Regions from separate parts of the Geodermatophilus sp. SYSU D00691 genome, predicted to be linked through region 3. Evidence: riboswitches for the same ligand, from Rfam matches in the RefSeq annotation. Region 3 holds a riboswitch; each other region holds the start of a gene.

Evidence for each region. A riboswitch is a leader RNA that binds a small molecule or an ion and turns the genes downstream of it on or off. The one in region 3 is predicted to bind cyclic di-AMP.
Region 1: it holds a riboswitch for cyclic di-AMP, as region 3 does, so the genes downstream of both, ACI797_RS12760 (LysM peptidoglycan-binding domain-containing protein) here and ACI797_RS03290 (M23 family metallopeptidase) in region 3, are expected to answer to the same signal.
Region 2: it holds a riboswitch for cyclic di-AMP, as region 3 does, so the genes downstream of both, ACI797_RS24115 (NlpC/P60 family protein) here and ACI797_RS03290 (M23 family metallopeptidase) in region 3, are expected to answer to the same signal.
Region 4: it holds a riboswitch for cyclic di-AMP, as region 3 does, so the genes downstream of both, ACI797_RS11020 (hypothetical protein) here and ACI797_RS03290 (M23 family metallopeptidase) in region 3, are expected to answer to the same signal.

What each region holds. Positions count from the first base shown of each region.
Region 1 is NZ_JBJGYZ010000015.1:7,360-14,734, reverse strand. It holds gene ACI797_RS12785 (DHH family phosphoesterase) at 1-193, shown strand, start outside; gene ACI797_RS12780 (MATE family efflux transporter) at 190-1,491, shown strand; gene truB (tRNA pseudouridine(55) synthase TruB) at 1,488-2,405, shown strand; gene ACI797_RS12770 (hypothetical protein) at 2,402-3,220, opposite strand; gene larE (ATP-dependent sacrificial sulfur transferase LarE) at 3,254-4,114, shown strand; gene ACI797_RS12760 (LysM peptidoglycan-binding domain-containing protein) at 4,176-5,309, opposite strand; cyclic di-AMP (ydaO/yuaA leader) riboswitch at 5,318-5,462, opposite strand; gene larB (nickel pincer cofactor biosynthesis protein LarB) at 5,630-6,304, opposite strand; gene ACI797_RS12750 (antibiotic biosynthesis monooxygenase family protein) at 6,356-6,685, shown strand; gene ACI797_RS12745 (branched-chain amino acid aminotransferase) at 6,753-7,375, shown strand, end outside.
Region 2 is NZ_JBJGYZ010000042.1:35,880-43,254, forward strand. It holds gene ACI797_RS24110 (M48 family metallopeptidase) at 1-205, opposite strand, end outside; gene ACI797_RS24115 (NlpC/P60 family protein) at 286-1,275, opposite strand; cyclic di-AMP (ydaO/yuaA leader) riboswitch at 1,400-1,578, opposite strand; gene ACI797_RS24120 (hypothetical protein) at 1,744-2,058, opposite strand; gene ACI797_RS24125 (D-alanyl-D-alanine carboxypeptidase family protein) at 2,142-3,878, opposite strand; gene ACI797_RS24130 (DEDD exonuclease domain-containing protein) at 4,086-5,942, shown strand; gene ACI797_RS24135 (Lrp/AsnC family transcriptional regulator) at 5,939-6,226, shown strand; gene trpD (anthranilate phosphoribosyltransferase) at 6,283-7,326, opposite strand; gene ACI797_RS24145 (hypothetical protein) at 7,323-7,375, opposite strand, start outside.
Region 3 is NZ_JBJGYZ010000003.1:121,425-128,799, reverse strand. It holds gene ACI797_RS03310 (endonuclease domain-containing protein) at 1-559, opposite strand, end outside; gene rsmI (16S rRNA (cytidine(1402)-2'-O)-methyltransferase) at 681-1,520, opposite strand; gene ACI797_RS03300 (dolichyl-phosphate-mannose--protein mannosyltransferase) at 1,574-3,112, shown strand; gene ACI797_RS03295 (enoyl-CoA hydratase/isomerase family protein) at 3,274-4,068, shown strand; gene ACI797_RS03290 (M23 family metallopeptidase) at 4,075-5,298, opposite strand; cyclic di-AMP (ydaO/yuaA leader) riboswitch at 5,310-5,455, opposite strand; gene ACI797_RS03285 (M28 family metallopeptidase) at 5,901-7,375, opposite strand, start outside.
Region 4 is NZ_JBJGYZ010000012.1:3,462-10,836, forward strand. It holds gene ACI797_RS11010 (MMPL family transporter) at 1-1,881, opposite strand, end outside; gene ACI797_RS11015 (TetR/AcrR family transcriptional regulator) at 1,887-2,486, opposite strand; cyclic di-AMP (ydaO/yuaA leader) riboswitch at 2,671-2,826, shown strand; gene ACI797_RS11020 (hypothetical protein) at 3,033-3,902, shown strand; gene ACI797_RS11025 (cation diffusion facilitator family transporter) at 3,924-4,853, opposite strand; gene ACI797_RS11030 (cation transporter) at 4,850-5,554, opposite strand; gene ACI797_RS11035 (ArsR/SmtB family transcription factor) at 5,551-5,883, opposite strand; gene ACI797_RS11040 (hypothetical protein) at 5,991-6,296, shown strand; gene ACI797_RS11045 (DUF4032 domain-containing protein) at 6,331-7,375, shown strand, end outside.

The DNA of each region.
Region 1 (7,375 bases), on a different contig from region 3:
CGTCGCCTGCGTGCTCAAGGGCCAGGACGACGGCTCGTGGTCGGTCTCGCTGCGCTCCCGCGGGGCCACCGACGTCGCCCGCGTCGCGATGGCGCTCGGCGGGGGCGGGCACCGCGCCGCCGCCGGCTACACGAGCTGGCTCGACCGCGAGGCGACGATCGCCGCGCTGAGGGCCGAACTCGCCCCCGAGTGACCGCCCCGCCGCAGCGGGGCGTCCTCGCGCTCGCCGTTCCCGCGCTCGTCGTCCTCGCGGCCGAGCCGCTGTACCTGCTGGTCGACACCGCCGTCGTCGGCCACCTCGGCACCGTGGCGCTCGGCGGCCTGGCCGTCGGCGGCGGGCTGCTGGCGTGGGCCACCGCGCTGCTGAACTTCCTCGCCTACGGGACGACGGCGCGCGCCGCCCGCCGGGCCGGGGCCGGCGACCGCGCCGGCGCCGTGGCCGAGGGCGTGCAGGCCACCTGGCTGGCGCTCGCCCTGGGCGCCGCGGTCCTGCTGCTGTTCCAGCTGCTGGCCGGGCCGCTGTCCCGGCTGCTGGCCGGCGGCGCCGGACCGGTGGCCGAGGCGGGGGAGACCTGGTTGCGGATCGCCTCCCTCGGCGCCCCGCTGCTGCTGCTCTCGCTGGCCGGCAACGGTTGGCTGCGCGGTGTGCAGGAGCTGCGCAGGCCCGTGCGCTACGTGCTGGCCGGCAGCGCCGTCAGCCTCGTGCTGTGCCCGCTGCTGGTCCACCCGGTCGGGCTGGGCCTGCCCGGCTCGGCGCTGGCCAACGTCGCGGGCCAGGCGGTCTCGGCCGCGCTGTTCCTCCGTGCCCTGCGGCGCGAGGGGCTGCCGCTGCGCCCCCGGCCGGCGGCGATCCGCGCCCAGCTCGGCATCGGCCGCGACCTGCTGCTGCGGGCGGCGGTGCTGCAGGTGTCGTTCCTCGTCGCCGCCGGCGTCGTGGCACGGGAGGGCGCCGCCCCGCTCGGCGCGCACCAGATCGCGCTGCAGCTGTTCTTCTTCCTGGCCCTGGTGCTCGACGCCTACGCCATCGCGGCGCAGACGCTGGTCGGCTCCGCGCTGGGCGCCGGCCGGCCCGACGAGGCGCGGGCGACCGCCCGAAGGGTCACGCTCTGGGGCCTGGGCACCGGCGCGCTGGTCGCGGTCGTCCTGCTCGCGCTCCGCGACGTCCTCCCGCCGCTGTTCACCTCCGACCCCGCCGTCCTCGAGCAGGCCGCGCTGGTCTGGTGGTTCCTGGCGCTGATGCAGCCGCTGGCCGGTGTCGTGTTCGCGCTCGACGGGGTGCTGATGGGCGCCGGCGACGTGGGCTACCTGCGCACCACCACGATCGGTGCGGCGCTGGTCGGGTTCCTGCCGCTCTCGCTGCTCTCGCACCCGCTGGGCTGGGGGCTGGCCGGGGTCTGGACCGGGCTGGACCTGTTCATCGCCCTGCGGCTGGTCGCCGTCCTGGCCCGGGTGGCCGGCCGGCGGTGGCTGTCTGCTGGGGTGGTCGCATGAGCCCGAGACGGCCCGACGCCGACGTCCCGCCCGGTCTGCTGCTGGTCGACAAGCCCGGCGGCATGACCTCGCACGACGTCGTCGCCCGGGCCCGCCGGGCGCTGTCGGTGCGCAAGGTCGGGCACGCCGGCACGCTGGACCCGATGGCCACCGGGCTGCTCATCCTCGGGGTCGGCGCCGCCACCCGGCTGCTCGGGTACGTCGGCGGCCACGACAAGACCTACGACGCGACGATCCGCCTCGGCCAGGCCACCGTCACCGACGACCGCGAGGGCGAGGTGCTCACCAGCACGCCGGCGGGGCACCTCACCGACGACGACGTGCGGACGGCGCTGGCGACCCAGACCGGCCCGCTCCAGCAGGTGCCGTCGTCGGTGAGCGCGGTCAAGGTCGCCGGCCGGCGCTCCTACGACCGCGTGCGCGCCGGCGAGGAGGTCGAGCTGGCCCCCCGGGCGGTGACCGTGCACGCCCTCGTCGTCCACCGGGTGACCCGGCCCGGGCCCGACCTGGTCGACGTCGACGTGACCGTCACCTGCTCGGCCGGCACCTACGTCCGGGCGATCGCCCGCGACGCCGGGGCGGCGCTCGGCGTGGGCGGGCACCTCAGGGCGCTGCGCCGCACCGCGTCGGGGCCGTACACCGTGGCCGAGGCCGCTCCGGTGGAGGACGCCGCCGCGGCGCTGGTCGCCGGCGGGGGAGCGGGGTACCTCCCGCTGACCCGGGCCGCGACGACCGTCTTCCCCGCCCGGCCGGTCGGCGCCGAGGAGGCGAAGGCGCTGGTGTTCGGGCAGCGCATCCCCGCCACCGGGGCGCCCGGGCTGCACGCCGCCGTCGACCCCGACGGCCGGCTGGTCGCCCTCGTCGAGGACGCCGGCCGCTCGGCCCGCGTCGCCGTCGGCTTCCCGCCCGGCTAGCGCGTCCCGACCCGCCCGCCCGCCGGCGTCCGGGCCAGCACGACGACCGCGGCGACCGTGAGCAGCCACCCCGCCACCAGGGCCGGCGCCCACCCGGGCCGCACCCGGTCGCCGAGGAGCGCCAGCCCGACCAGGCCCGGGAGCACCACCTCCGTCACGGTCAGGACGGCGACCACCGCCGCGACGGCGCCGGCGCGCAGCGCGCGGGCCAGCAGCACCGTGCCGGTGGCGCCGAACACCACGACGGCGTAGGCGAGCGGTTCGGCGAGCAGCTCCAGCACCGAGGACCAACCCGCCGAGCGCACGTGCACGGCCCGGACGGCCAGCGACACCCCGCCGAAGGCCGCGCCCGCCGCTCCGGCCAGGGCCAGCGGACGGCCGGAGCGCAGCAGTGGGACGGCGGCGAGCACGAGGACCCCGGCCGCGGCCAGCAGCACCGGCGTGGCCGGCGCGGGCCGCCGCGGCGCCCGCCCGGGGGCGGCGGCCGCCGCGACCAGCGCGATCCCCAGCACGACCCCCGCCAGCGCGAGCAGCCGGGCGCGGGACCACCCGCGCAGCCCCCGGGAGGCCGCCGCCGCGGTGACCGGCACGGTGCCGGCCAGCACCGCCTGGACCGCGAACACGGGCAGGAAGCGCAGGGCGACCACGGACAGCAGCCAGCCGGCTGCGTCGAGGACCAGGCCGACGAGGTAGCGCGGCTGGCGCCACACCGGCCGACCGGCGGCCGCCCGCCGGCTGCCGTCGGACTCCAGCAGCGAGGCCGCGCTGTTCGAGAGCATCGCCGCGAGGGCGGCGAGCAGCGCGAGCGCGGTCATGGGTCTCCCGTGGGATGTGGCAGCCTCGGGCACGTGGTCGCCGCCATCTCACCGGATCAGCAGCTCGACGAGCGCCTCACGGCCCTCGCCGGGCTGCTGCGCCCGCTGCCGGGCGTGCTGGTGGCGTTCTCCGGCGGCGTGGACTCCGGCATGCTGCTGGCCGCCGCCGTCCGGGTGCTCGGTGCCGACCGGGTGGTCGCGGCGACCGCGGTCTCGCCGAGCCTGCCGGCGGCCGAGCGGGCGGGTGCCGAGGCCTTCGCCGCCGGGCTCGGCGTCCGGCACGAGCTGCCGCGCACCGACGAGCTGTCCCGCCCGGGTTACGTGGCCAACGCCGGCGACCGCTGCGCCTTCTGCAAGACCGAGCTCGTCGACGTCCTGGCGCCCGTGGCGGCCCGGCTGGGCATCGCCGACGTCGTCACCGGCACCAACGCCGACGACGTCGTCGCCGGCTTCCGGCCCGGCATCGCCGCGGCCGCCGCGCGCGGGGCGTGGGCGCCGCTGGCCCGCGCCGGCCTGACCAAGGACGACGTCCGCGCCGCCGCCCGGCGCTGGGGGCTGTCGCTGGCCGACAAGCCGGCCGCGGCGTGCCTGGCCAGCCGGATCGCGTACGGCGTCCCGGTGAGCGCCGAGGGCCTGGCCCGCGTGGAGGCGGCCGAGGCGTCGCTGCGGGCCGCGCTGACCGGTGCCGGGCTGCCGGTGCGCGACCTGCGGGTGCGCGACCTGGGTGCCGACGTCGCACGGGTGGAGGTCGACGCCGCGCTGGTGCCGGCCGTGCGGGCGCGACCGGAGCTGCTGGCCGCCGTCGGCGGGTTCGCGCGGGTGGAGCTGGACCCGCGGGGCTTCCGCTCCGGCTCGATGAACGAGCTGCTGCCGGACCCCGTCCGCTACCGCTGACACGCGACAGCGGCCCCTCCCCGGTCGCCGGGGAGGGGCCGCTGTCGCGTGCCGGTGGGGCTCAGCCCACGTAGTTGACGTGCACGTGGTCGAAGTGGTTGGCCGTGGCGCTGCCGCGGTCCTCCATCGCCTTCCACGCGGCGCCCGGCGAGGTGATGATCCGCTGCTGCCAGATGATGTACTCCACGCCCAGCTCGGCCCAGTGGTCGACGTGGTACTGGGCGATCGCGTCGCCGAGGGCGGCGTCGGACATCACCATGTAGTCCAGCGCCAGGCCGGACGGGTGGCCGTGCGGGTCCACCGCGCTGGCGCGGGTGCCGCCGATGGTGATGCCGGCGGCCCCGGAGACGTTCGTGACCACGTTGTCGGCCGCGGCCTGCGCCTGCGGCTTGGTGGCGCCGGCGGTGTTCGTGATCTGCGCGGTGACGGCGGCCGGCGCGGGCGCCGGGGCCGGCGCCGGCGCGGGGGCCGGCGCCGGCGCGGGGGCCGGGGCGGCCGGGGCCTCGACCGGGGCCGAGTCGCCGATCGAGCCCGAGGGGGCCGGGGCGGTGTCGACCGTCGCCGAGACCAGCAGCACCTGACCCGGGAAGATCAGGTTCGGGTTGCTGCCGATCACGTCGACGTTGCGCTGGTAGAGGTCGCGCCACGCCTGCCCGTGGGCGGAGGCGATCTTCGCGACGGTGTCGCCGCGGACGACGGTGTAGTCGCCGGCCGGGGCGGCGTGCTGCCCGTGGCCGTCGGCCTCGGTGGACTCGGCGGCCGGGGCGGGGGCCGGGGCCGGCTGGGCCTCGGGGGCGGCGGCGGGGGCCTGGGCCGCGGCCGGGGTGGTGCCCTCGGTCAGGTGCTTGCCGCAGGTCGGCCAGGCGCCGATGCCCTGCCCGACGAGGACCTTCTCGGCGACGTCGATCTGCTGGGCCGGGGTGGCCAGGTCGGCGCGGGGCGCGTAGCCCGTGCCGCCGTAGGCCTCCCAGGTCGACTGGCTGAACTGCAGGCCGCCGTAGTAGCCGTTGCCGGTGTTGATGCTCCAGTTGCCGCTCGACTCGCACTGGGCGACGCCGGTCCAGTCGTGCGTGGTGGCGGCGTTGGCCGGGGTGGTGAGTATGCCGAGCCCGACGGCCGTGGCTCCGGCGGCGACGGGGGCCTTGACGAGGGCCTTCTTGGTGCGGACGTAGCGGGGCGCGCGATGCTTTGCCATGGGGATGTGTGATCTCCGATCACCGCCGGCGAGGTGAGCTGTCGGGTTCGGGCGATCGGTGCCCGGCCGCGCAACGCGGCTTCACCCCCAGGCGCGCCCCCCGCGCGCCGCGAACGTGGGTCCCCCACCCCTGTCCTGAAGCTGTTCCGGATGACGCGGGCCGGTGGACAGGGTTTGGCGGACCGGCGCGTCACGCTCTCCGTTTGCTGAGCGCAGCCAAAACGCTACGAGCGGTTATGTGAACTGTCGCCGTGACGGCGGTCACACCACGGCGTGTCGCCTGTGAACGGACTGGTCAGCCGCAACCTGTGAAAGCCGGCTCACACCTTCGGCGGGCGGGCGATGCGGGCAGCGGCCACGCCCGCCCCGAAGCCGTTGTCGATGTTCACGACGAGCACCCCCGGAGCGCACGCGGTGAGCATGGTGAGCAGGGCGGCGAGCCCCTCGAACGCCGCGCCGTACCCCACCGACGTGGGCACCGCGACGACCAGCCGGTCGGTCAGCCCGGCGACGACGCTGGGCAGGGCGCCGTCCATGCCGGCGACGACGACCACCACGTCGGCCGCCGCGATGTCCGGGGCGACCTCGAGCACGCGGTGCACCCCGGCCACCCCGACGTCGTCGACCCGGCGGCAGCGCACACCGGCCGCCGCCAGCGTCGCCGCCACCTCGGCCGCGACCGGCCCGTCGGAGGTGCCGGCGGTGAGCACCAGCACGTCGCCGGACGGCTCCGGCGGGGTGCCGACGAAGACGCAGCGGGCCTCCGTGTCGACGACGGCGTCGGGCCAGCGGGCCGCCACGGCGGCGGCGGTGGCGTCGTCCACCCGGGTCGCCCAGGCCAGCGGGGTGCCGGCCTCGAGCAGACCGGCCAGGCAGGCGACGGTCTGCTCCGGCGTCTTGCCCGCGGCGTAGACCACCTCCGGCGTCCCGGTCCGCGCGGCCCGGTCGACGTCGAGCCGGGCGAACCCCAGGTGTGCGGTGCGCTGCGAGTCCACGCCCAGAGCATGCTGGATTGATTACCAGCCGCGACGGGAAGGGCACCGGCCATGAGCATCGTCAAGATCAACGCGATCACCGTGCCCAAGGACAAGCAGGAGCGCTTCGAGGAGCGCTTCCGCGGCCGGGCCGGGGCCGTCGAGGAGACCGACGGCTTCGAGTGGTTCGAGCTGCTGCGCCCGCAGGAGGGCACCGACCAGTACCTGGTCTACACGCGGTGGAGCAGCGAGGAGGCCTACCGGGCCTGGGAGAGCGGCCAGGACTTCGCGCGCGCCCACTCCGGCGGCGGCAGCGACCTCGCCCCCGCGGCCAGCGACTCCCACCACCTGTGGAGCTACGAGGTCATCGAGAGCACGGGTCCGAAGTCGGGCACGGCCTGACGAGCGGGATACTGTGACGAGGCGGGCCGGTGCGCCCGCCTCGCCCCCGCACGTGCAGGTAGGAGCCATGACCGACACGCTCGCCGACAGCCGCACCACCGACCGGGTGTTCTCCGAGGGCGTGCCGGTCGTCGTGGAGGACGTGCCGCGCCGCCCCGCCGCCGAGCTCGCGCAGGTGCTGGCCGACCCCGGGTTCGGCAAGCACTTCACCGACTCGATGTTCGTCGCGCGGTACCGCACCGGGCAGGGCTGGTACGACGCCCGGCTCACCGCGTACGCGCCGCTGCAGATGGACCCGAGCACCGCGGCGCTGCACTACGCGCAGTCGATCTTCGAGGGGCTCAAGGCCTACGCCCAGCCCGACGGCAGCGTGGCCACCTTCCGGCCGGGGTCCAACGCCGCCCGCTTCGTGCGCGGCGCGAAGCGGCTGGCCATGCCGCCGGTGCCCGAGTCGGCGTTCATCGCCGCCGTGGACGCGCTCGTCGACGCCGACCGCGACTGGGTGCCCACCGGCCCCGACCAGACCCTCTACATCCGGCCCTACCAGCTGGCCACCGAGCCGTTCCTCGGCGTCCGGCCGGCCAACGAGTACCTGTTCCTGGTCATCGCCAGCCCCGCCGGCCCGTACTTCGCCCGCGGCGTCCAGCCGGTGTCGGTCTACCTCTCCGAGGACTACATCCGCGCGGCGCC
Region 2 (7,375 bases), on a different contig from region 3:
TGGCCAGCGAGGCCGGCCGGATCGCCGCGGCGAAGGAGTCGGCGCGGGCGACGACGTCGGCCGGGAGCCCGGCGGTGGGGTCGACCGGCGGCGAGCCGCCGGGCGGCGTGGGCAGCACGGTCCAGGGGGTCCGCAGGACCACCACGAGGACGAACGCGGCGCCGAGGAGCACCGCCGCGACCAGTGCGGCGCGGCGGACGGTCACCCGGCCACCATAGGGTCCGGGCGCGCAGAGGGCCGGTGACCCCCGTCGGGGTCACCGGCCCTCGTGGCGAGCCTGGCCGCTCAGGCGATGCGGCGGGCGCTGTTGAAGCCCGGCATCGAACCGACGCTGACCACCTTCACCGGCTGGCCGGACGTGGACGCGTGCACCATCTGGCCGTTGCCGATGTACATCGCCACGTGGCTGACCGGGCTGTAGAAGAAGATCAGGTCGCCCGGCTGCAGGGCGTCGCGGGACACCGGGGTGCCCATCCGCGACTGCATGCTGCTCGAGTGCGGCAGGCTGATGCCGGCCGCGGCGTAGGCGTACTGCGTGAGGCCGGAGCAGTCGAAGCTGTTCGGCCCACCGGCACCCCAGACGTAGGGGTCGCCGACCTGCGCCAGCGCCGTGCTGACCGCGGTCTGCGCGGCGGCGCTGCCACCGGCGGCCGGGGCGGCGGCCGGCGCGACGGCCGGGGCCGCGAGGGACTCGCCCCCGTGCGCGGCGGCGACCTGCTGCTGCTGGGCAGCGGTCAGCTGGTCGTACTGCTCCTGGTAGTCGGCGATGTCCGCCTGGAGCTCGGCCTCCTGGGCCTCGATGGTGTCCAGGGTCTGCTGGGCCTCCGCGGCGGCCGCGTCGGCCTCGCCGCGGGCGTCCTCGGCCGCGGCGGCCGCCTCGGCCACCTCCTCGATCGCCTCGGTGGTGTGGCCGGCGATCGCCTCGAGGGTGCCGAGCTGGGTGAGGAAGTCCTCGGCGGACTCGCTGGTCAGCATCACGTCCAGCGCGCGCAGGTTCTGGTCGCCGCCGGTGTAGGCGCTGTGGGCGAGCTGGCGGATCTGCCCGTCGAGCGAGTCGAGCTGCTGCTGCGCCGCGGCGGCGTCGGCCTCGGCCGCGGTGACGGCGGCCTGCTGCAGCGCGAGCTCCTCGCGGGCGGTGTTGACCTGCTCCTGGACGACCTCGAGCTGGTGGCTGGCCTCGGCGACGAGCTGGGCGGCCTGCTCGGGGGAGGTCGCGCGGCCGGGCTCGGCGGCGGCCGTGCCGGGCAGCAGCGTGACGGTCAGCGCCGCGGTCACGCCCAGCAGCAGCCCGGAACGGAGCCAGGCGGAGGGGCGGGTGCGGGTGGTGCGGTGTGGTTCGGAGGGTGCGTGGGCATGCCCCAGGGCAGGGCGAGACGTCGCCACGTTCGGCGGCTCTCCTTCTTCCTCAGCTGACCGCCTACCGAGTTAGCTGACGGGTTCGGGCTGGGAAGAAAAAGGTGCCCTATCTCGGTGCCCCGGCGAGCCGGCGCACGTGAGAACTCACCCCAGTACTGCGGTGGGTCCCCGGTTCACCTCGGACACCTGGCGGTGCCGTCGGCGATTCGGCGGTGTCCGTCCGAGGCCGCCCCGGTGGGCGACGACCGCTCGGTCGAACGGAGCGACCATACGGGCGTGATGCAGGTGTGACAAACGGGGCCCCCTGGGTTTGTCGTGATCGTCACTGCGAGCAGCATCACGGCGGCGCGCCGTGATCGCCCCACATGGCGCCGGGGGTACCGCGACTCAGCCGGTCCGCCGGCCGTCCTCGCCGCCGGACGTGCCCGGGGAGTGGCGCAGCGGGGGCACCAGCCCGACCTCGGCCAGGGCGCGCACCGCGCGCCGCTCGACGTCGTCGAACTCCACGACCACGCCCGGGGGTGGCACGACGGCGTCCTCGGCCGTCCGGGCCGGCTCGGTGCGGGCGGGAGCGCGGTCGGGCAGCGCGAGGACCACCGGGTCGTCGGTCTGCCAGCCGGGGGGCGCGCCCAGCAGCACGGTGACGACGCAGTCGGCGCAGCCCGTCCCGCGGGAGGTGCAGGTGTCGCAGTCGATGAGCATCGGTGTGTTCTCCTCCGTGAGTCGTCCGCACGGTAGGAGCGGCCACCGACAGTTCCGGGCCGCGAGGGTTGACAGGCGGGCGGTCAGGTGCCTGCGTACTCCCAGTGCCACGGCTCCTCGCGCCCGTTGCCCGGGTCGGCCCAGGTCGGGTGCAGCCAGCCGAAGCGGCCGGCGTTGGCCACCATCCAGGCGTACTGCGGCGTGCCGAAGGACTCGATGCCGCCGCACAGGTCCACGGCCAGCCCCCAGCCGTGGTTGCTGGTGCCGGGCACCGCGGCCAGCGCGGGCTTCTGCCCGTACAGGCGCACCTGGCTGGCGTAGGTGCGGTAGGAGTCGGTGATGCAGATCGGCGTGCCGAAGGTCCCGGCGAAGGCCGTCGACATCGCCTTCCACGCGGCGGCGGCGTCGCAGCGCAGCGAGTGGCCGCCGACCCCGATCGGGCACAGCGCGCTGGGCGGGATCAGCCCGTTGGGGTAGCCGCCCCACGACCGGGCGCCGTCGTAGCTCGGCGGGTAGACGGTGTTGCCGCACTCCACCCGCAGCGCGCCGCCCGTCGGCCCGGGGGCCGCGACCGGTGCGCGCTGGCCGAGGCTCGGTCGGCCGATGCCGATCACCTGGTCGGTCGGCAGCCGGCGGACGACGACGGCGCCGGCCCGGGCGTCGGCGGCCAGCATCGTCTGCGGGTCGAGGGCGATGCCGACGTGCCCGAGCCCCGACTCGGGCGTGCCGAGGAACACCAGGTCGCCGGGGAGGACGTCGCGGGCGTCGACCGGCGTGGTCCCGGCGAACAGCCCCGCCTGGTCCCCCGGCAGCTGGAGCCCGGCCGCCCCGAACACCGACTGAACCAGCGAGCCGCAGGCCCACGAGTCCGGGCCCGCGGTGCCCGGCGCGTAGGGCAGGCCCAGCTGGTCCATGGCCGCCGAGACGGCGGCGAGGGTCTCGGCGGGCAGGACGAGCAGCGAGGTCGGCTGGCCCGGCCGCTGCGCCGCGCCGGCCTGCGCGCCACCGGCGGCCGAGGCGACCGGGACCAGCCCTGCGGGCAGCGTCGCGGCCGGGTCGAGCAGCTCGGCGGCGGGCGGCGGCACGACCCCGGCGGCGGCGAGCTGATCGACGTAGACCCGCCAGTTGGCCGCCGTTCGCGAGTTGACCTCCAGCTGCTCCCGCTGCAGCTGGGTGAGCTGGTCGTCGACGACGTCGAGCGCCCGGTCGAGCTCCTCGGTGACCGCGGCGGCCTGCGCCTCCAGCTCCTGGATCTGCACCTGCACCTGGTCGGCCCGCTGCCGCGCGGCGTCCAGCGCCGCCTGCGCCGCGGCCTGGTCGGCCAGCGCGGCCTGCCGCTGCTGCTCGGCGGCGGCGAGCACCTCGGCGGTGTAGGCGTCGACGGCGTCGAGGTAGCCCAGGGCCGCGACGATGTCGCCGGGGTCGCCACCGGTCAGCAGCACCGTCAGCGGGGTGAGCGAACCGCCGTCGCGGTAGGCCGCGGCCGCGTACCGCGCCACCACCGCCTGCCGCTCGGCGAGCACGCCCTCGGTGTCGGCGAGCGCGGCCTGCGCGGCGTCGACCTGCTGCTGGGCGAGGGCGAGCTCCTCGCGCGCGGCCGCGATCTCCGCCTGCCGCTGCTGCAGCCCGGACTGCACCTCGGCGGCGCGCTGCTGGAGGCTGTCCAGCGCCGAGCTGTCGAGGACGCCGGAGGTGCCGCCGGGCTGGTCGCTCGGCGCGGCGGCGGCCGGGGTCGCGACGGCGACCGCGGCGGCCACGACGACGACCGGGAGGATCGCCGTCCACCGGCGTCGGGCGCGCCACCGGGAGCGCGGGAGCATGCAACCACCTCTGCGGGACGGGGCCGCTGCGCCCCTACGACGGAATCGTGACCTGGTCCCTCCCTCCTCGCCAGGTGAGCAGCCGTTTTACCCCTCCCGGGCGACCCGTGGGCGGCTCCGGCGCCCGCCGTCGCCGAACGGTGCCCGGCCCCCCGGGCCCGGCGCGCGTCCCCGGGACTGTCGGCCCCCCGACCTACCGTCCGCCCCGTGCCCCCCTCCCCCGGTCCCCTTCCCGCTCCCCGGGCCGGCTCCCGCGTCTTCGACCCGCCGGGCTTCGTGCAGGCGACGATCGACGAGCTCGGCACGCCGCTGGCCGAGGTGACCTTCGTCGTCGTCGATCTCGAGACCACCGGCGGCTCGCCCAAGGACAGCGCCATCACCGAGATCGGCGCGGTCAAGGTCCGCGGCGGCGAGGTGCTCGGCGAGTTCCAGACGCTCGTCGACCCGGGCACCGCGATCCCGCCCTACATCAGCGTCCTCACCGGCATCACCTCGGCGATGGTGGCCACCGCCCCGCGGATCGGCGCCGTCCTGCCCGCCTTCCTCGAGTTCGCGCGCGGCGCGGTGCTGGTGGCGCACAACGCGCCGTTCGACATCGGCTTCCTCAAGGCCGCCTGCGCCGAGAACGGCTTCGCCTGGCCCCCGGCCGCGTCGGTCGACACCGCCGTCCTGGCCCGGCGGCTGCTCACCAGCGACGAGGTGCCCAACTGCAAGCTGGCCACCCTCGCCCCGTACTTCGCCACCACGACCCAGCCGTGCCACCGCGCGCTGGCCGACGCGCGGGCCACCGTCGACGTCCTGCACGGGCTCTTCGAGCGGCTCGGCCCGCTGGGCATCACGTCGCTGGAGGAGCTGACCTCGCTCACCCGGCAGATCGACCCCGAGCGGCGGCGCAAGCGGCACCTGGCCGACGACGTCCCGCACGGTCCGGGCGTCTACGTCTTCCGCGGCCCGCGCGACGAGCCGCTCTACGTCGGGACGTCGAACGACCTGCGCAGCCGCGTCCGCAGCTACTTCTCCGCCAGCGAGCAGCGCAGCCGCATCACCGAGATGATCGGGCTGGCCACGCGGGTCGAGGCGCTGTCCTGCGCGCACGACCTGGAGGCCGCGGTCCGCGAGCTGCGGCTGATCGCCGAGCACAAGCCCCGCTACAACCGCCGGTCCCGCTTCCCCGAGCGCGCGCTGTGGCTGCGGCTGACCGAGGAGCCCTTCCCGCGGCTCTCCGTCGTCCGCCGGGTCCGCCCGGGCGCCGGGGTGTTCCTCGGGCCGTTCCCCGACCGCCGGGCGGCCGACGCCGCGGCCGCCGCGGTGCACGAGGCGCTGCCGCTGCGCCAGTGCACCGCCCGCCTCTCGCCGCGGACGCACACCACCGCCTGCGCGCTGGCCGGCATGGGCCGCTGCGGGGCGCCGTGCACCGGCGCCCAGTCGGTCGAGGAGTACGCCGGCATCGCGGCGGTGTTCCGGTCCGCCGTCGCCTCCGACCCGCGCGAGATCGTCGCCCCGCTGCTGGCCCGGGTCGAGCGGCTCTCCGCCGAGGAGCGGTACGAGGACGCCGCCGTGCTGCGCGACCGCATCGCGGTGCTGGTGCGCGCCGTCCGCCGCCGCCAGCGGCTGGAGTCGCTGGCCCGCGTCCGCGAGCTCGTGCTCGCCCGTCCCGACGGCGACGGCGGCTGGCAGCTGTCCGTCGTCCGCCGCGGCCGGCTGGTCGCCGCGGGGAACGCGCCGCGGGGCACGACCGTGCGCGGCACGCTGGCCGGCCTGCTGGCCACCGCCGAGACCCCCGTCGGGCCCGAGGACGAGCCCGCCGCCTCCGTCGACGAGACCGAGCTGGTCATGCGCTGGATCGAGAAGCCGGGCACGCGGCTGGTGCAGGTGGAGGGCGTGCTCGCCTGCCCCGCCCCGGGCACCGGTCCCTACACCGGTTTCCTCGACCGGGTCGAGGCCGGCCGGGCCGAGCGCGACCCCTTCGCCGACTCCCGCTCGCTGGGCACGCGGGCCCGCCCGGACCGCGTGCGGCCGGAGGCCGCGCCGAACCGGCGACCCCGGCTAGGCTCCCCGGCGTGATCACCGCCATCGTGATGATCGACGCGGCCACCGACTCCATCGGCGAGGTGGCCCAGGCCGTCGCCGACCTCGAGGGCGTCAGCGAGGTCTACTCCGTCGCCGGCGACACCGACCTGATCGCGGTCGTCCGCGTGCGCGAGTTCGAGCAGATCGCCGAGGTGATCGCCGGGCGGATCAACAAGGTGCCCGGCGTCGTCGACACCGACACCCACATCGCCTTCCGGGCCTACTCGAAGCACGACCTCGAGTCGGCCTTCTCCATCGGCTTCGACACCGCCGACTGAGAGGACCCCTTGCCCCCGACGCTCGCACGCCCACGCCGGGACCCTGCAGGGGGGCGTCAGGTCTGCGCGAGTTCCCGGCTGACCGCCACCCACCGGTCGAGCAGCGCGGCCGCCCGGCCGTCGTCGACCGCCGCGGCCGCGGTCGCCATGCCGGCCGCCAGGGCGTCGTGCAGCCGCTCGGCCCGCGTGCCGTAGGCGGCCAGCGCCGCCGCGGCGTTGAGCAGGACGGCGTCGCGCACCGGCCCGCGCTCGCCGTCGACCACCCGGCGGAAGACATCGGCGTTGAACCGCGGGTCGCCGCCGCGCAGCGCGCCCTCCGGCGGCGGGGCGATGCCCAGCGCGGTCGGGTCGACGCGGTCGGGCTCGACCTCGCCGTCGCGCACCACCCAGGCCGAGGACGTCGTCGCCGTGGTCAGCTCGTCCAGCCCGTCGTCCCCGCGGAAGACCACCGCGCGGGTGCCCCGCCCGGCCAGCACCGCGGCGAGCACCGGCGCCATCCGCAGGTCAGCGCAGCCGATGGCCGCGGCGACCGGGCGGGCCGGGTTCGTGAGCGGGCCGAGGAAGTTGAAGACGGTGCCGATGCCCATCTCCCGCCGGGGCACGGCCGCGTGCCGCATGCCGGGGTGGAAGACCGGTGCGAAGAAGAACCCGATGCCGGCCTGCTGCACGCACCGCGCGACCCCGTCGGCGGGCAGGTCGATGGCGACGCCGAGGGCCTCGAGCACGTCGGCCGAGCCCGAGGACGACGAGGCCGCCCGGTTGCCGTGCTTGGCCACCGGGGCGCCGGTGGCCGCGGCCACCACCGCCGCCATCGAGGAGATGTTGACCGTGTGCGCCCCGTCGCCGCCGGTGCCGACGACGTCGACGCTGTCCAGCGGCAGGTCGACCGGCGTCGCGCGGTCGCGCATGGTGTCGGCGAGGCCGGCGACCTCCTCGGGCGCCTCGCCCTTGGCCCGCAGCGCCACCACGAAGGCGGCGATCTGCGCCGGGCTGGCCTCGCCGGACATGATCTCGCCCATCGCCCAGGCGGTGTCGGCCGCGGTGAGGTCCTGCCGGGCCAGCAGCCGGGTCAGCAGCCCCGGCCAGGTGGGGGTGGTCACCGCCGCGTGGCGGGCGGCCGCGCGGCGTGCTCGCGGAGCAGCTCGGCCA
Region 3 (7,375 bases):
CGGCCAGGGAGCAGACCTCCCGCGTCCTGCCTGCTCCCCTCCCCTGCAGCTCGGCGGCGAAGTCGCGCAGGCCCGCGACGTCGAGGAGCTGCGCAGCGGCGAACCGGTCCACCGCGACGACGGCTTCCTCCAGCGACAGCAGCTGCGCGAGCCTGGCCACGGTGGCCTGCGGGGTGGTCAACCGGACCCCGAGCCTGTGGCCGGTCCACTCGGCCGGCACCGCTGCCCGGCGCACCCTGAGGCCCGGGATGCGGACCGGGTTGCTGCCCGGCGGGAGGGTCAGCTCGACGACGTCCTCCTCCGGGACGATGTCGACACCCCACACCGCCGCGGCGCTCAGCCCGGTGATCAGGGCCTGCGGGAACAACAGGCCGGCCGCCGCCCGCGCCCGGAGCACGTGGTCGACGGGCACGTCCCGGTGCGCGTAGACGTCGGGGAACAGGCGCTGCCAGACCGGCCCGTGCAGCTCGCGCTTGGTGAGCAGCCCGGCCCGGAGTGCCTGCGTGCCGCGGAAGACCCGGCGCCGCAGGTGGTCGGGGACGTGGGGCGGCCGTGGCACCGGCGAAGGCTGCCGGACGGAGGCGGGCGGCCGCTGGCGATGTCCACAGCGCCGCCCCGCTGTGCGCGCAGTTCCCTTTCCCCGGCGCGGAAAGGGCACTGAGCGCACTCGTACGCGCGGCTCAGGAGCCCTTCGCGGTGACGACGGCGTCGTAGACGGTGCGGCGGGGCAGCCCGGTGCGGACGACGACGGCGCGGATGGCGTCCTTGCGGGAAGCGCCCGCGGCCTCCTCGGCGGCCACCGCGGCGGCCAGCTCCGCCGGGCCCAGCTCCACCGGCGCGGCCACCGCCCCGGCGACGACGAGGGTGATCTCGCCGCGCACCCCGTCGGCGGCCCACGCGGCGAGCTCGCCCAGCGGGCCCCGGCGGACCTCCTCGTGCGTCTTGGTCAGCTCGCGGCAGACGGCGGCGGCGCGATCGGACCCGAAGGCCGCAGCGGCGTCGGTGAGGGCGTCGGCCAGCCGGTGCGGGGACTCGAAGAAGACCATCGTGCGGCGCTCGTCGGCGAGCCCGGCCAGCCGCGACCGGCGCTCCCCGCCCTTGCGCGGCAGGAACCCCTCGAAGCAGAACCGGTCGCAGGGCAGCCCCGACACCGCCAGCGCCGTGGTCACCGCCGACGGGCCGGGCACCGAGGTCACGGCGACGCCGGCCTCGATCGCCGCGCGCACCAGGGTGTAGCCGGGGTCGGAGACCGACGGCATGCCGGCGTCGGTGAGCAGCAGCACGGTGGCGCCGTCGGCCAGCGCGGCCAGCAGCCCGGGCAGCCGCGCCCGCTCCACCGACTCGTGGAAGGTCACCACCCGCCCGGAGAGCGAGACGGAGAGGTCGGACGCCAGCCGGTGCAGCCGCCGGGTGTCCTCCACCGCCAGCACGTCGGCCGACGCCATCGCCTCCCGCAGCCGGGGCCCGACGTCGCCGGGCTGGCCCAGCGGCGCGCCGCCAAGCACCAGCCGTCCAGTCACGCCCGCAGCCTGTCACGACGGCGCCGACCCGGCCGCCACATACCCTGGCCCCCATGGCCGTGCCGGTGGACGAAGCCGCGCCGGCGGCACCCCCCGACGAGCCGCCCGCCGTCGCGGCGCCCGCGCGCGCCCGCCGCTGGCCGCCGCCACGGCCCCGGCGCGACGGCCACCCGCCGCTGCCCACCGACCGGCGCCTGGCGTGGGCGCTGGCTCTCGGGCTGGGCCTGGTCAGCTTCGTCGTCCGCCTGTGGGACATCAGCTACCCCGCCGACGAGCTGTTCGACGAGGCCTACTACCCGCCCGAGGCCCGCGAGATCCTGATCTGGGGCTTCGAGTACAACCGCGGCTACACGTTCATCGTCCACCCGCCGCTGGGCAAGTGGCTGATCGCCGGCGGGGAGTGGCTGTTCGGCTACAACTCCTTCGGCTGGCGGTTCCCGTCGGCGGTGGCCGGCTCGATCGCCGTCGTCGTCCTGGTCCGGCTGGCCCGCCGGCTGACCGGGTCCACCCTGCTGGGCTTCCTGGCCGGGCTGCTGCTGGCCCTCGACGGCTTCTCGTTCGTCATCTCCCGCACCGGCCTGCTCGACGTCTTCCTCCAGGTGTTCGTGGTGGCCGCCGTCGCGTGCCTCGTCGTCGACCGCGACAAGGTGCGGGAGCGCATCCGCGCCGCCGGGCCGCTGACCACCGGCTTCCGCCTGGGGCCGCGCGGCTGGCGGATCGCGGCCGGGTTCCTGTTCGGCTGCGCCTGCGCGGTCAAGTGGAGCGGGATCTGGTTCCTGGCCTTCTTCGCCGTCCTGTCGCTGTTCTGGGAGCGCGGCGCGTGGCGCGGCGCCGGCGTCGGCAGCCCGACACGGACGACGCTGCGCCGCGGCCTGCCCGGGGCGCTGTGGGCGCTGGCCGTCGTCCCGGTGGCGACCTACATCGCGAGCTTCACCGGCTGGTTCCTCGGCGAGACCAGCCAGGGCCGGCACTGGGCCGACCAGCACCCGGAGACGTCGTTCCCGTTCATCCCGGGCCCGCTGCGCTCGCTGTGGCACATGCACACCGAGTGGTGGACGTTCCACAACAACCTCTCCAGCCCGCACCCGTGGGAGTCGGGACCGTGGTCGTGGCTGGTGGACGGCCGGCCGATCCTGCTGTGGAACCCGCAGGGCCTGACCGACGAGTCCGGCGGGCAGGTCGTCCGCTACATCCTCATGGTCGGGACGCCGACCCTCTGGTTCGCGTTCGCGCCCGCGCTGCTGTGGCTGGTCTGGCGGATCGTCGCCCGCCGCGACCCCGCCGCGCTCACCGTGGGCGTGGCGATCGCCGCCGGGTGGCTCACCTGGTTCCTCAACCCCGAGCGGACCATGTTCATCTTCTACATGGCCCCGGTCGTGCCGTTCTTCGTGCTGGCGGTCACCCTCGCCCTGCAGGACGTGCTCGGCGCCCGGCACCCCGAGCCATGGCGGCGCCAGCTCGGGCTGGGCGCGGTCTGCCTGTACGTCGCCGTGGTCGCGGCGACCTTCGTCTTCTTCTACCCCGTGCTCACCGGCCAGCCGCTGCCGCACGCGGAGTGGCTGCAGCGGATGTGGTTCCCGTCATGGTTCTGAGGAGTGGCCGCACCAGATAGTTGGGCGTTCCAACGCCCGCGAGGTGGCCGACGAGTTCGGCGGCGCCCCGGGCGCCCTCGACGAGGAACGCCACGCCGTGCGGCCCTGAGCGACCCTCGCCTACGGTGACCCCGGCAGGCGCAGACGGCGGGAGGACGGCGATGACCTCGACCGACGAGCGGCCCCGGGTGCTCACCGAGGTCGACGGCCACGTCTGGCGGATCACGCTGGACCGCCCGGAGGCCGGCAACGCCCTCGACCCGGCGCTGGCCCACCAGCTGGCCGCCGCCCTGCGCGACCGGCCGGCGCAGACCCGGGTGGTGCTGCTGCTCGCCAACGGGCCGCGCTTCTGCGTCGGCGGCGACATCGGCTACTTCGTCGCCGCCGACGACCCCGGGGCGCAGGTCGGGCAGCTGGCGCACGACTGGCACGAGGTGATCCGGCTGCTGCTGCACTGCCCGGTGCCGGTGCTCGCCGGGGCCCAGGGCGCGGTCGCCGGCGCCGCGGTGGGGCTGATCGGCGCCTGCGACATCGTGGTCTGCGGCCGCTCGGCGAAGATCCGCCCCGCCTACCTCGGGATCGGGTTCTCCCCCGACGGCGGGTCGTCCTGGGCCCTGACCCGCGCGCTCGGCGCGCCGCGGGCGCTGGACCTGCTGCTCACCGACAGCGCGCTCAGCGCCGCCGAGGCGCACACCTTCGGCCTGGTCAGCCGCCTGGTCGAGGACGCGGACCTGCACAGCGAGGCGATCGCGCTGGCGCACCGCGTGGCCGCCGGACCGGTGCGGGCGATGGTCCGCACCCGCGCCCTGGTCCGGCGGGCCGCCGTCCGCACCCTCGACGAGCAGCTGGACGACGAGGCCCGCCTCATCGCCGAGTCCGCCGCCGACCCCGAAGGGCGGGAGGGCGTGCGTGCCTTCCTCGAGAAGCGGAAGCCCGACTTCCCCGGCGCGGTCTAGCGCCCCTCAGCAGCCGCCGATCGAGATCCCCCGCGCCGTCAGCCACGGCACCGGGTTCACGCGGTTGGCGTAGAGGCCGCCCATGTGCACCTCGAAGTGCAGGTGCGGGCCGGTGGACTGGCCCTTGTTGCCGACCTCGGCGATCTGCTGCCCGGCCGACACCACCTGGCCGGCGCTGACGAAGAACCGGTTGACGTGCCCGTAGAGCGTGATCGACCCGTCGCCGTGCTGCACGTAGACCGCCTGGCCGAAGCCGTTGGCGGCGCCGGCGTGCAGCACCGTCCCGCCCTCGGGCGCGTAGACCGGCGTGCCGATCGGCGCGGCGATGTCGACGCCCTGGTGCATCGTCCCCCAGCGCGGCCCGTAGCAGGAGGTCACGCGGCCGACCGTCGGGGGGACGGCGCCGCCGCCGGCCGCCGCGGCGGCGACCGTCTGCGCGGCGGCCTGGGCCGCGGCCTGCTCGGCCGCCTCCCGCTCGGCGAGGTCGGCGTCCGGGTCGCTGGAGCCGGTGGCGGCCAGCAGCGCGATCTGCGCCTCGCGGAGGGCGGCCTCGTGCGCGGCCTTCTCGGCCACGGCGGCGTCGTAGGACTGCTGGGCGGCGGTCAGCCGGGCGGCCGCGGCCTGCTCGGCGCTGGCGGCCTCGCGGGCAAGGGCGTCGCGCTGGGCCACCGCCTCCCGGGCGACCTGGTCGGCCTGCTGCTGCCGGGCCTCCACGACCTCGTGCTCGGCGAGGGTCTCGGCCCGTTCGTCGCTGAGCAGGTCGAGGGTGAGGGCGCGCTGCAGCACCCCCTCGGGCCCCCCCTCGCCGAGGAAGACCATGGCCGAGCCCATGGGGTGCTCACCCATGTAGCTGCGCCGGCCGAGGTCGGCGACGTCCTCGCGGGTCTCGGTGACCGCGGCGGTGGCCGCGGCGAGCTCGGCGGCGGCCGTCTCGGCCGCGGTCTGCGCCTCGGTGAGCGCCGCCTGGGCCTGGATGCTGGCGTCGGAGGCGGCCTCGGCCTCGACGGTGAGCCGCTGCAGCTCCGTCTCGGCGGTCGCCACGAGCGCCGTCAGGCGGGCCACCTCGGCGGCGGCGACGCGGGCGTCGTCCGCCGGTGCCGCCTGGGCGTGGCCGCCCGACAGCAGGACGGCGAGGCTCACGGCGACGGCCACGATCCCGGACTCGGGGGTCCGGGAACGGCGCTTGTTCGTGTTCTGGGCAGGGCTGTGCGGGCGGTGCAGGGTCGCCAAGACCGGCGGGCTCCTTCTTCCTCGCCGCCTACCGGGTTAGCTGACGGGTTCGGGCGGGAAGACGCCCTACCTGCGCACCCCCGTGCGCGCAGGATTCACCCCAGGGGAACCATGGGTCCCCGGTCCGACCCGAGGGTCGGTTCGGCGGGGCCGGCCAGTGCCCAGCGGGTTGCTGGGACGTGGTGCAGCCGGACCGCCGGGAACGGTACCCCAGATCACGGCGCGATCACGAACCGAGAGCTCACGCCCCATGAGCCACACCGGGAACCGCCCGGACGACGACGCCGCCGGGGCGGGTGCCCCGACGACGTGGGCGGAAGGGTGGGAGCAACGGTATGCAGTTCGAAGCATGCGACCCTGCTGAAGCGCCTTGCCAAATGCTCTGCCAGCGCTCCTCCGCGCCAACCCTCGCGCACGTCCGAGCCGTCGACCGCCACGGCAGTGGCGCTCTGTCCCGCCTCCAGAACGCCCGCCGCTCCTGCTGCAACTCCACACCACGCACCACGCCCGACCCCCAGCTCAGCAGGGCGTTGCGTTCACCCCTTGAGCCCCGGGTGGTCAAGCAAGCGGGGGTGGGACGGTCTGCCCCACCCCCGCCACCATCACACGATGGCCTGCGACCCGCGGAACGTCGGCTGGTAAGCCGCGTTGCTGCTGCCACGGGCCGTGCCTTGCACCGCTGATTCCGTCATGGCGAACGTCAGCAGGGCATGCGCAATGGCGTCCGTCATCTCATCCAGCGCGATGAGATTGATGTTGTCGAGGTCGTCGCAGGCCGCGTGGTAGCAGGGGTCAAAGGCGATACCGGCGGTGCCGCCCCACTTGGCCGCCTGTTCAGCGGTCTTGATGTCCTCGGCGCCGGTGAACAGGCCGCCAGCCGGGATACCGGCCGCCACGAAGGCGTCATAGTCCGAGCGCCCATCGAAGGCCGTCGGCTCGACTTCACGACCGATGGACGCGAAGTAGTCGAGGAAGACGTCCTCCACCACGCCGGATCCCGTCGAGCCAGTCGATGCCGTGTCCGAGGCGTCGCCGTCGTAGACGAACCAGCCCGGGTTCGGCGAGCCGACCATGTCGAAGTTCAGCATGACGGCGATGTCCTTCAGCTCGCGCTTGGTGAGCTGGCTGACGTAGTAGGCCGAGCCGACCAGGCCGGCTTCCTCGGCGCCGAACCAGATGAAGCGCACCTGGTTGACCGGCTCGATACCCAGCTCGGCCATCTGCAGGGCGACCTCGAGCTGGGCCGCCGAGCCGGTGCCGTTGTCGTTGATGCCGGGCCCCTCGATGACGGAGTCGAGGTGGGCGCCGGACACAACCACCCGGTCGGTGCGGCCGGTCGTCGTCTCAGCGATGACGTTCTCGGACGTGCGGACCTCCGACACGGTGCTGGTGCTGACCGTCAAGGTCACCTGACGGCCGGCGGCGGCCTCCGCCTCGATGTACTCCACCAGGGCGGCACCGGCCTCGGCGCTCATCTCGATCACCGGGACGTCCTGCGGGAACGAGGCTTGACCGAAGTCGACGCCAAGTCGCTCGTCGCTGTTGCCCTCGTTGAAGATGATGACGGCCTGGGCCCCCGCCTCGACCGCGTTGGCGATCTTCTCGTAGAAGAAGCAGGTGCCGCGCTGGATCAGCGCGATGTCGCCGGTGAAGTCGACGAAGTCGGCATCCGTACAGCCGGCGCTTGACGTGCTGTCGGGCTGGCCGACTGGCAAGGGGACGATGTTGCCCTCGACGCCCTGCACCACACCCGTCACCGTGCCGCTGCCGGAGTAGTCCATGGTCGAGATGTCCACGCCGTTCTCGTACGTGAACGGAAAGCCTGGCGACGTGCTGGTGACAGTCGGGGCGGCCAGTTCCTCGAAGAAGTTGTACTCGAACGGCTGGCGGCTCACCTCGTACCCGGCCGCCCCAAGCAGGCCGGCGACGTAGTCCGCCGAGAGCTCGTAGCCCAAGGTGCTGGCCTCGCGTGTGCCGTCGCTGAGATCGGCGAACTCTTGGAACTCGGCCAGGTGCCCCAGCACGGCTTCGACCGTGACTGCGTCCCGCAGGTCGCTGGTGTCGGTCACGGGGGCCG
Region 4 (7,375 bases), on a different contig from region 3:
CGCCTGGCGGAAGCCGGTGCGGATCGCCTCCCGCGGCGCGATGCCGTGGCTGTGCGCCTCGTGCATCCGCGACACCAGGAAGATCTGGTAGTCCATCGCGAGGCCGAACAGGATCCCGATGACCAGGATCGGCGTGAGGCTGATCAGCGGACCGGCCGAGTCCAGGTTCACCGCGTCGGCCAGCCACCCCCACTGGAACACCGCGACGGTGGCGCCCAGCGCCGCGCCCACGGTGAGCAGGAAGCCGAGCACGCCGACCAGGGGCACCAGAAGCGACCGGAAGACCAGCACGAGGAGCACCAGGGCCAGGCCGACGACCAGGGCCAGGTACACCGGCAGCGCGTCGTCGAGGGCCTGCGCGACGTCGACGCTCACTGCCGTCTGACCGGTGACCGACGCCTGCACCCCGTCGGTGCCGGCGAGCAGCTCGCGCAGGTCGGCCACCAGCTGCTCGGTCTCCGGGTCGGTCGGGCCGGAGGTCGGGATGACGGTGAGCAGAGCGGCGGTGCCGTCGGCGTTCGGGACGGGCTGGGTGACCAGCGTGACGTCGTCCAGCCCGCCGATCGCGCCGCTGAGCCCGGCGGCCGTCCCGGCGGCGCCGTCGCCCTCGAACAGGACGGTGAGCGGGCTGCTGAAGCCCTCGCCGAAGCCGTCGGCGAGCAGCTCGGCCGCCCGGGCCTGGGTGCTGCCCTCGGCCGGCGTCTGCACCAGCGTGGTCTGCAGCGAGAAGAACGGGATCGAGACGACCCCGAGGGCCGCCACCGTGAGCAGCAGCGAGACCACGCGGCGCCGGGTGACCGTGGCGGCCCAACCGGCCAGGAAGCCGCGGCCGGTCGCCGGGCCCTCGCCCACGGCGGCGCGCTGCTTCTTCGGCAGCGCCCTGAGGCCGAGGAAGCCGAGCACCGCGGGCACGAGGGTCAGTGCCACCAGGACGGCGACGACGATGGTCGCCGCCGCCGCGAGGCCCATCTGGGTCAGGAACGGGATGCCGACGACGAACAGGCCGGCCAGCGCGATGACGACGGTCAGGCCCGCGGTGACGACCGCCGAGCCGGCCGTGCCGACGGCGGTGGCGATCGCGGTGCCCACGTCGGCGCCGTGCCGCAGCTCCTGCCGGTGCCGGGTGACGATGAACAGCGCGTAGTCGATGCCGACCGCGAGGCCGAGCATCGCGGCCAGGATCGGGGTGGTCGACGACAGGTCGGTGAACCCGGTGGCGATGGTGATGCCCATGACGCCGATGCCGACGCCGATCGCGGCGGTCAGCAGGTTCATGCCGGCGACGAGCAGCGAGCCGTAGGTGACGGCCAGGACCACCAGGGCGATGACGACGCCGATCGCCTCGGCCGGGCCGCCGACGTGCGGCACCTCCTGCACCGCCTCGCCGGAGACCTCGACGGTGTACCCGGAGGAGCGGGCGTCGGCGACGGCGTCGAGCAGCGCCTCCTGCTCGGCGGGGGTGACCTCGCCCGGCGCCGCGTCGTAGGTGACGGTGCTGTAGGCGGTGTCCTGGTCGGCGTTGACGCCGGGCGCGGCCGGGTCGAGCGGGTCGGTCGCCGACGTCACGCCGGGCAGCTCGCCCAGGGTGGCGACGAGCTCGCCGACGGCGGTGGCGCCCTCGGGCGTGGTCAGCGTCGCGCCGTCCGGTGCCGCGACGACGACCCGGGCCGTGGCCCCGCCGCCGAGGCCGCCGAACTCCTCGTCGATGCGCTCCAGCGCCGTCGTGGACTCCTGCCCCGGGATGGAGAACTGGCTCGTCGTCTCCCCGGCCAGGGTCGCGGCGCCGACGCCGCCGGCCACCAGGACGGCCAGCCAGACGAGGACCACCCCCACCCGGTGGCGGTGCGAGAACGCCCCGAGTCGGGACAACAGAACAGCCATGCGGATCAGGCCTCCACCTGGTCGGGGTCGGGGAGAGCGGCACCGGGGCGGCGGTGGCCGAGCGCGTCGAAGCAGGTGGCGACGATGTGCGGCCGCCACTCGGTGGTCCGGTTCTCGCGGTGCGCGGCGAGGGTGAGCACGGCCAGCGCGGTGAGCGCGCCGACGACGCGCACCACCCGTCCCGACACCGGCTCCTCGGGGTCGATGCCGAAGACCTGCAGGGCCATGGCGCCCACGGCGTCGAGCTCGGGGACGGCGGTGTCCGCCTCGCGGTTGGTCAGCGGCGCCAGCAGCAGGGCGACCAGACCGGGGTGGGCGAGGGCGACGTCGACGACGACCTCGACCGCCCGGCGGTCCCGCGCGGGACCGTCCGGCAGGTCGCCCACCTGGTCCAGCACCCGCCGGCCGAGGGCGGCGGCCTGGGCGAGCACCGCCTCCTGCAGCGAGTCCTTGCTGGGGAAGTGGTGCAGCAGCCCCGCTTTGGACAGCCCGACGGCATCGGCGACCGCCTGGACGGAGGTCTTCGCGAAGCCGGTGCGGGCGAACAGCGCGGCCGCGCGATCGACGATGCCCTCGTCGATCCGCTGACGGAACGGTCGTGCCACGGGGACGACCGTACGGACCGCCCCGACCAAGTCGGTAGGTGAACCGACCGGAATGGTCGGTAACATCGCTCACACCGATCGGCGCGACCTGACGGTTTCCGACGCCGCGGATTGTCACGGCTGCATAACGTGGCTACCGTGGCTCCCGCCCGTCCCGGCCGTCACATCCCCAGCAGGGGAGACCGGGCGAGCGCCGCCGAGTCGCCCTCCGGGGCGAGCCGGGGACCCACCGCAGTACTGGGGTGAATCCGCACCCGCGGCCCGTCGAGGGCCGGGGTCGGTAGGGCTGCTTCCCGCCCGAACCCGTCAGCTAACTCGGTAGGCGGCCGTCGGAAGAACGGAGAGCCGCCCCGATGGCGTGCCCCAGCACCACCGCACGGATCTGCTCCGCCCGGTCCCGCCGGACCCGGGTGCGCCCGCGCAGCTGACCACCCCGCGACCGCACCCGCGCGGCCGTCGCCCGACGCCGCGTCCCGGGCCCACCCGCCGCAGCCCCGCCCCGTCCGGGCGGCCTGCGCCCGCACACCTCTCGGAGCAGTTCCCCCCATGGATCCCCGCACCACCTCGTCCGGCCGCGCCGCCGGGCGTCGCACCGCCCGCCCCCGCCGCCGTGTGCCCGTCCCGGCGCGCCGACCGGGCATCTACCTCGGCGTGGCCGCCGCCGGCGCCGTCCTCGTCAACGTGCTCTTCGGTGCCGACCCGGCGGCCCAGGCCGAGGCAGGCTCCAGCGAGTCCGTCGCCGTCGCCCAGGCCCTCGGGCTGACCGCGCAGTCGGGGCCGCTCGAGGCGCGCGAGGTGGACCTCGCGCCGCTGGAGGACCTGGCCGCCAGCCGGTCCACCCGCGAGGCCGCGCAGACCGCCGCCGCGCAGGCCCAGGCCGCCGCCGACCAGGCCGTGCTCGACCGGCAGGCCGCCGAGGCCGCCGCCGCCGCGCAGGCCGCGGCCGCCGCCCAGGCCGCCGCCGAGGCGGCCGCCGCCGCTGCCGCCACCGAGGCCGCCGCCGCCGAGGAGGAGGGCGGTGCGGTCTCCTCCAGCACCGCCGCGCCGTCCGGCGTCGCCGTCATCAGGAACACCGCCGGGGCGCACAAGGCCGTCGTCCAGCGCGCCGCCGACGCCGTGGTGGCCAACGTGCCGGGCGCGGGCTCGATCACCCTGGGCGGCACCCGGGCCAGCGCGGCCGACCCGGGCGGCCACCCCTCCGGGCTCGCGCTGGACTACATGGTGATGACCGACGCCGCGCTCGGCGACGCGATCGTCGACTACCACATCGCGCACTGGGACGAGCTCGGCGTCGACTACATCATCTGGCAGCAGCGGATCCTGCAGTCGCCGGGCGGCTCGTGGTCGACGATGGAGGACCGCGGCGGCGCCACGGCCAACCACATGGACCACGTGCACGTGAACTACCGGGGCTGACCGCCCCCGCCCGGGGGCGGGTCAGTCGTGCGCGGTCAGCTCGTGGGACGCGTGCGCCGGCGACTCCAGCTGGAAGGTGGAGTGCTCGACGCTGACGGCGAAGTCACCGGCGAGCGAGGCCTGCAGCCGGTCGAGGATCTGGGGTGCGTGGCCGTCGTGGAAGCAGGAGTCCTCCACCACGACGTGCGCGGACAGCACCGGCAGGCCGCTGGTGATCTGCGAGGCGTGCAGGTCGTGCACCTCGACGACGTGCGGCACCTCGAGCAGCCGCCGGCGCACCTCGTCGAGGTCGAGGCCCGGCGGCGTCGACTCCAGCAGGACCGAGACGGTCTCCCGGAGCAGCGACAGGGTGCGCGGCACGATGAGGACGGCGATGAGCAGCGACGCCACGGCGTCGGCCTGCTGCCACCCGGTGAGCGCGATGACGCCCGCCGAGACCAGCACCGCGACCGAGCCGAACGCGTCGGCGAGCACCTCGAGGAACGCCGCGCGCAGGTTCACGTCGGAGCTGCGACCGCCGCGGGTCAGCACGACGAGCGCGACGACGTTGGCGGCCAGGCCCACCGCGCCGAAGACCAGCACGCCCGCGGCGGCGATCTCCGGGGGATCGGCGAGGCGGCGGACGCCCTCGACGAACACGTAGACCCCGACGGCGAGCAGGACGGCGGCCTGCAGGGTGGCGCCCAGCACCTCCGCCCGGCGATAGCCCCAGGTCCGCCGGGCCGTCGCCGGGCGGAGCGCCAGGGTGGCCGCGACCAGGGCGATCGCCAGCCCGGCGACGTCGGTGAGCACGTGCCCGGCGTCGGCGAGCAGCGCGAGGCTGCCGGTGAGCAGCGCGCCGACGAGCTCCACCACCAGCACGGTCGCGGTGAGGCCGAGCACCACCGCCAGCCGCCGCCGGTGGTCGGCCGTCCCGCCGGGCCGGTGGCCGTGCGCGTGCCCGGCGCTCACCGGCCGACCTCCCCGCGGCAGCAGTCGCAGCCGGGGCCGTCGTCGTGCGCGGGCCCGGCCAGGGCCGCGGCGGGGGAGCAGCAGGCGTCGCCGCGCCAGGCCGCGCGCCCCTCCCTGACCGCGACGGCGGCGATGACGAGGGCGGCGACCGGGTCGGCCCACGCCCACCCGAACAGGCTGTTGAGCGCCAGGCCGGCGAGCAGCACCGCCGAAAGGTAGGCGCACAGCAGGGTCTGCGTGGAGTCGGCGACCGCCGAGGCCGAACCGAGCTCGCGGCCGGCCCGTCGCTGGGCGGTGGAGAGCACGGGCATGACCGCCAGGCTGACCGCCGCCAGCACCAGCCCGACCGCGGAGTGCTCCGCCTCCCCGGACCCGAGCAGCGCCCGGACGGCGTCGACGGTGACGAAGGTCGCGAGGGCGAAGAACGAGACGGCGATGACGCGGAGCGCGACCCGCTCGCGCGCCTCGGGGTCGCGGCCGGCGAACTGCCAGGCGACGGCCAGCGCCGAGGACACCTCGACCACCGAGTCGAGCCCGAAGCCGATCAGCGCCGACGACGACGCCTGCGTGCCGGCGACGAGCGCGACGACGGCCTCGACCACGTTGTAGGTGATGGTCGCCGCGACCAACCAGCGGATGCGCCGCGCCAGCAGCGCACGCCGCGCCGCGGAGCTCGCCAGCGACCCGGGCGTCGCGGTCACCAGCAGCCGTCCTCCGCCGCCGCGGACGGGCAGGCGCTCGGATCGACGGCGAGGACGACCCCGAGCAGGTCGTCGAGGGCGTGCGCCAGGCGCGGCTCGGCGAGCTCGTAGCGCGCGCGCCGCCCCTCGGGCACGGCGACGACGAGGCCGCAGCCGCGCAGGCAGGCCAGGTGGTTCGAGAGGTTCTGCCGGGTGACCCCGAGCTCCTCGGCCAGGTCGGAGGGGTAGCCGGGTCGTTCGCGCAGCGCCAGCAGCAGCCGGGTCCGCGTCGGGTCGGACAGGGCGTGGCCGAACCGGGCGAGGACGTCGGCGTGCGCGACGGGCATCATGGCGCGGACTGTACAGCGGACGCTGAATCGACGGGAGCGTGCCCGGCACGTCCGTCCCCCCGGGCCGTCGCCGCCGGTCCCGGCGCGCCGGGCTAGGGTCGTGAACCGTGCCGACACCGCCGCCGGGAGATCCAGCCGAAGCCCCCGCGGCCCCGCCGATCCCGTCCTTCGAGTCGCTGCGCGCGCCCCGGCGGCGCACCACCGCGATGGACGTGCTGGCCCCCGCCCGCGAGCCCGCGGCCGCCCCGGAGCCCGTGGCGGCACCGGAGCCCGCGTCCGCCCCCGCGCCGAGCCCCGCCCCGCCGGCGCCGCGGCCGCCCGAGTGGGGCGACCTGGTGCACCTGGGCGTCCGGCTGCTGCGGTGGTCGGCCGGGATGCCGGTGCGCTGCGTGCGTCGGCTCCTCGGCGGGTAGCACCCCGTCGCCGCTCCCGGCAGGAGGTGCGCCGATGCGCTTCGTGTTCAGTCCCCCCGCGGAGGCTGCGACGGCCCTGCTGGCTTTGCCGTGGGAGCTGCCGCTGGCGCGGTGGCCGGCCGACCTGCTGGTCGAGATCCCGCAGAGCGGGCGTGCCCGGCACGTCGTGCGCTTCGTCGCGGAGTCCGGCCAGGTCTTCGCGCTCAAGGAGCTGCCCGAGGAGCCCGCCCGGCGCGAGCACCGGGTCCTGCGGCACCTCGCCGAGCTCGCCATCCCGGCGGTGACCGCGATCGGCGTCGTCGTGGACCGGCCGGCCCCCGCGGGGGCGGCGCTGGTCACCCGGTTCCTCGACTACTCGTCGTCCTTCCTGACGCTGTTCGCCAACCCCCGGTGCGGCCAGCTGACCGCGCGGGTGATGAACGCCCAGGTCGAGCTGCTCGTCCGGCTGCACCTGGCCGGCGTGCTGTGGGGTGACTGCTCGCTGTCCAACACGCTGTTCCGCTCCGACGCCGGCCGGCTGACGGCGTACCTGGTCGACGCCGAGGAGGGGGAGGTGCACGACGTCCTCACCCAGCGGCAGCGCGACACGGACCTGGAGGTGGCCTACGGCCGGGTCGTCGACGAGCTCGGCGAGCTGCGCCGCCGGGGGTCGCTGGCCGCCGACGTCGACCCGGCGCTGGCCGCGGCCGACCTGGTGGGCCGCTACGAGCAGCTCTGGGCGACCCTCACCAGCGAGGAGGTCATCGCCCGCGACGAGCAGCGCTTCCGGGTCACCGAGCGGATCCGCCGGCTGCACGCCCTCGACTACGACGTCGACGAGCTGGAGCTGGTCGACGAGCCGGGCGGGGGCAGCCGGCTGCGGCTCACCACGCGCGTCGCCGAGCCCGGCCACCACCGGCGGGTGCTGTTCGCGCGCACCGGGCTGCACGTGCAGGAGAACCAGGCGCGCCGGCTCCTGGCCGACATCGCCGTCTACCGGGCCTGGCTGCAGCACGTCGAGGGGCGTCCCGTCCCGGAGGCCGCGGCGGCGGCGCGCTGGCTCACCGAGGTCTACGAGCCGGCGCTCGCCGCCGTCCCGG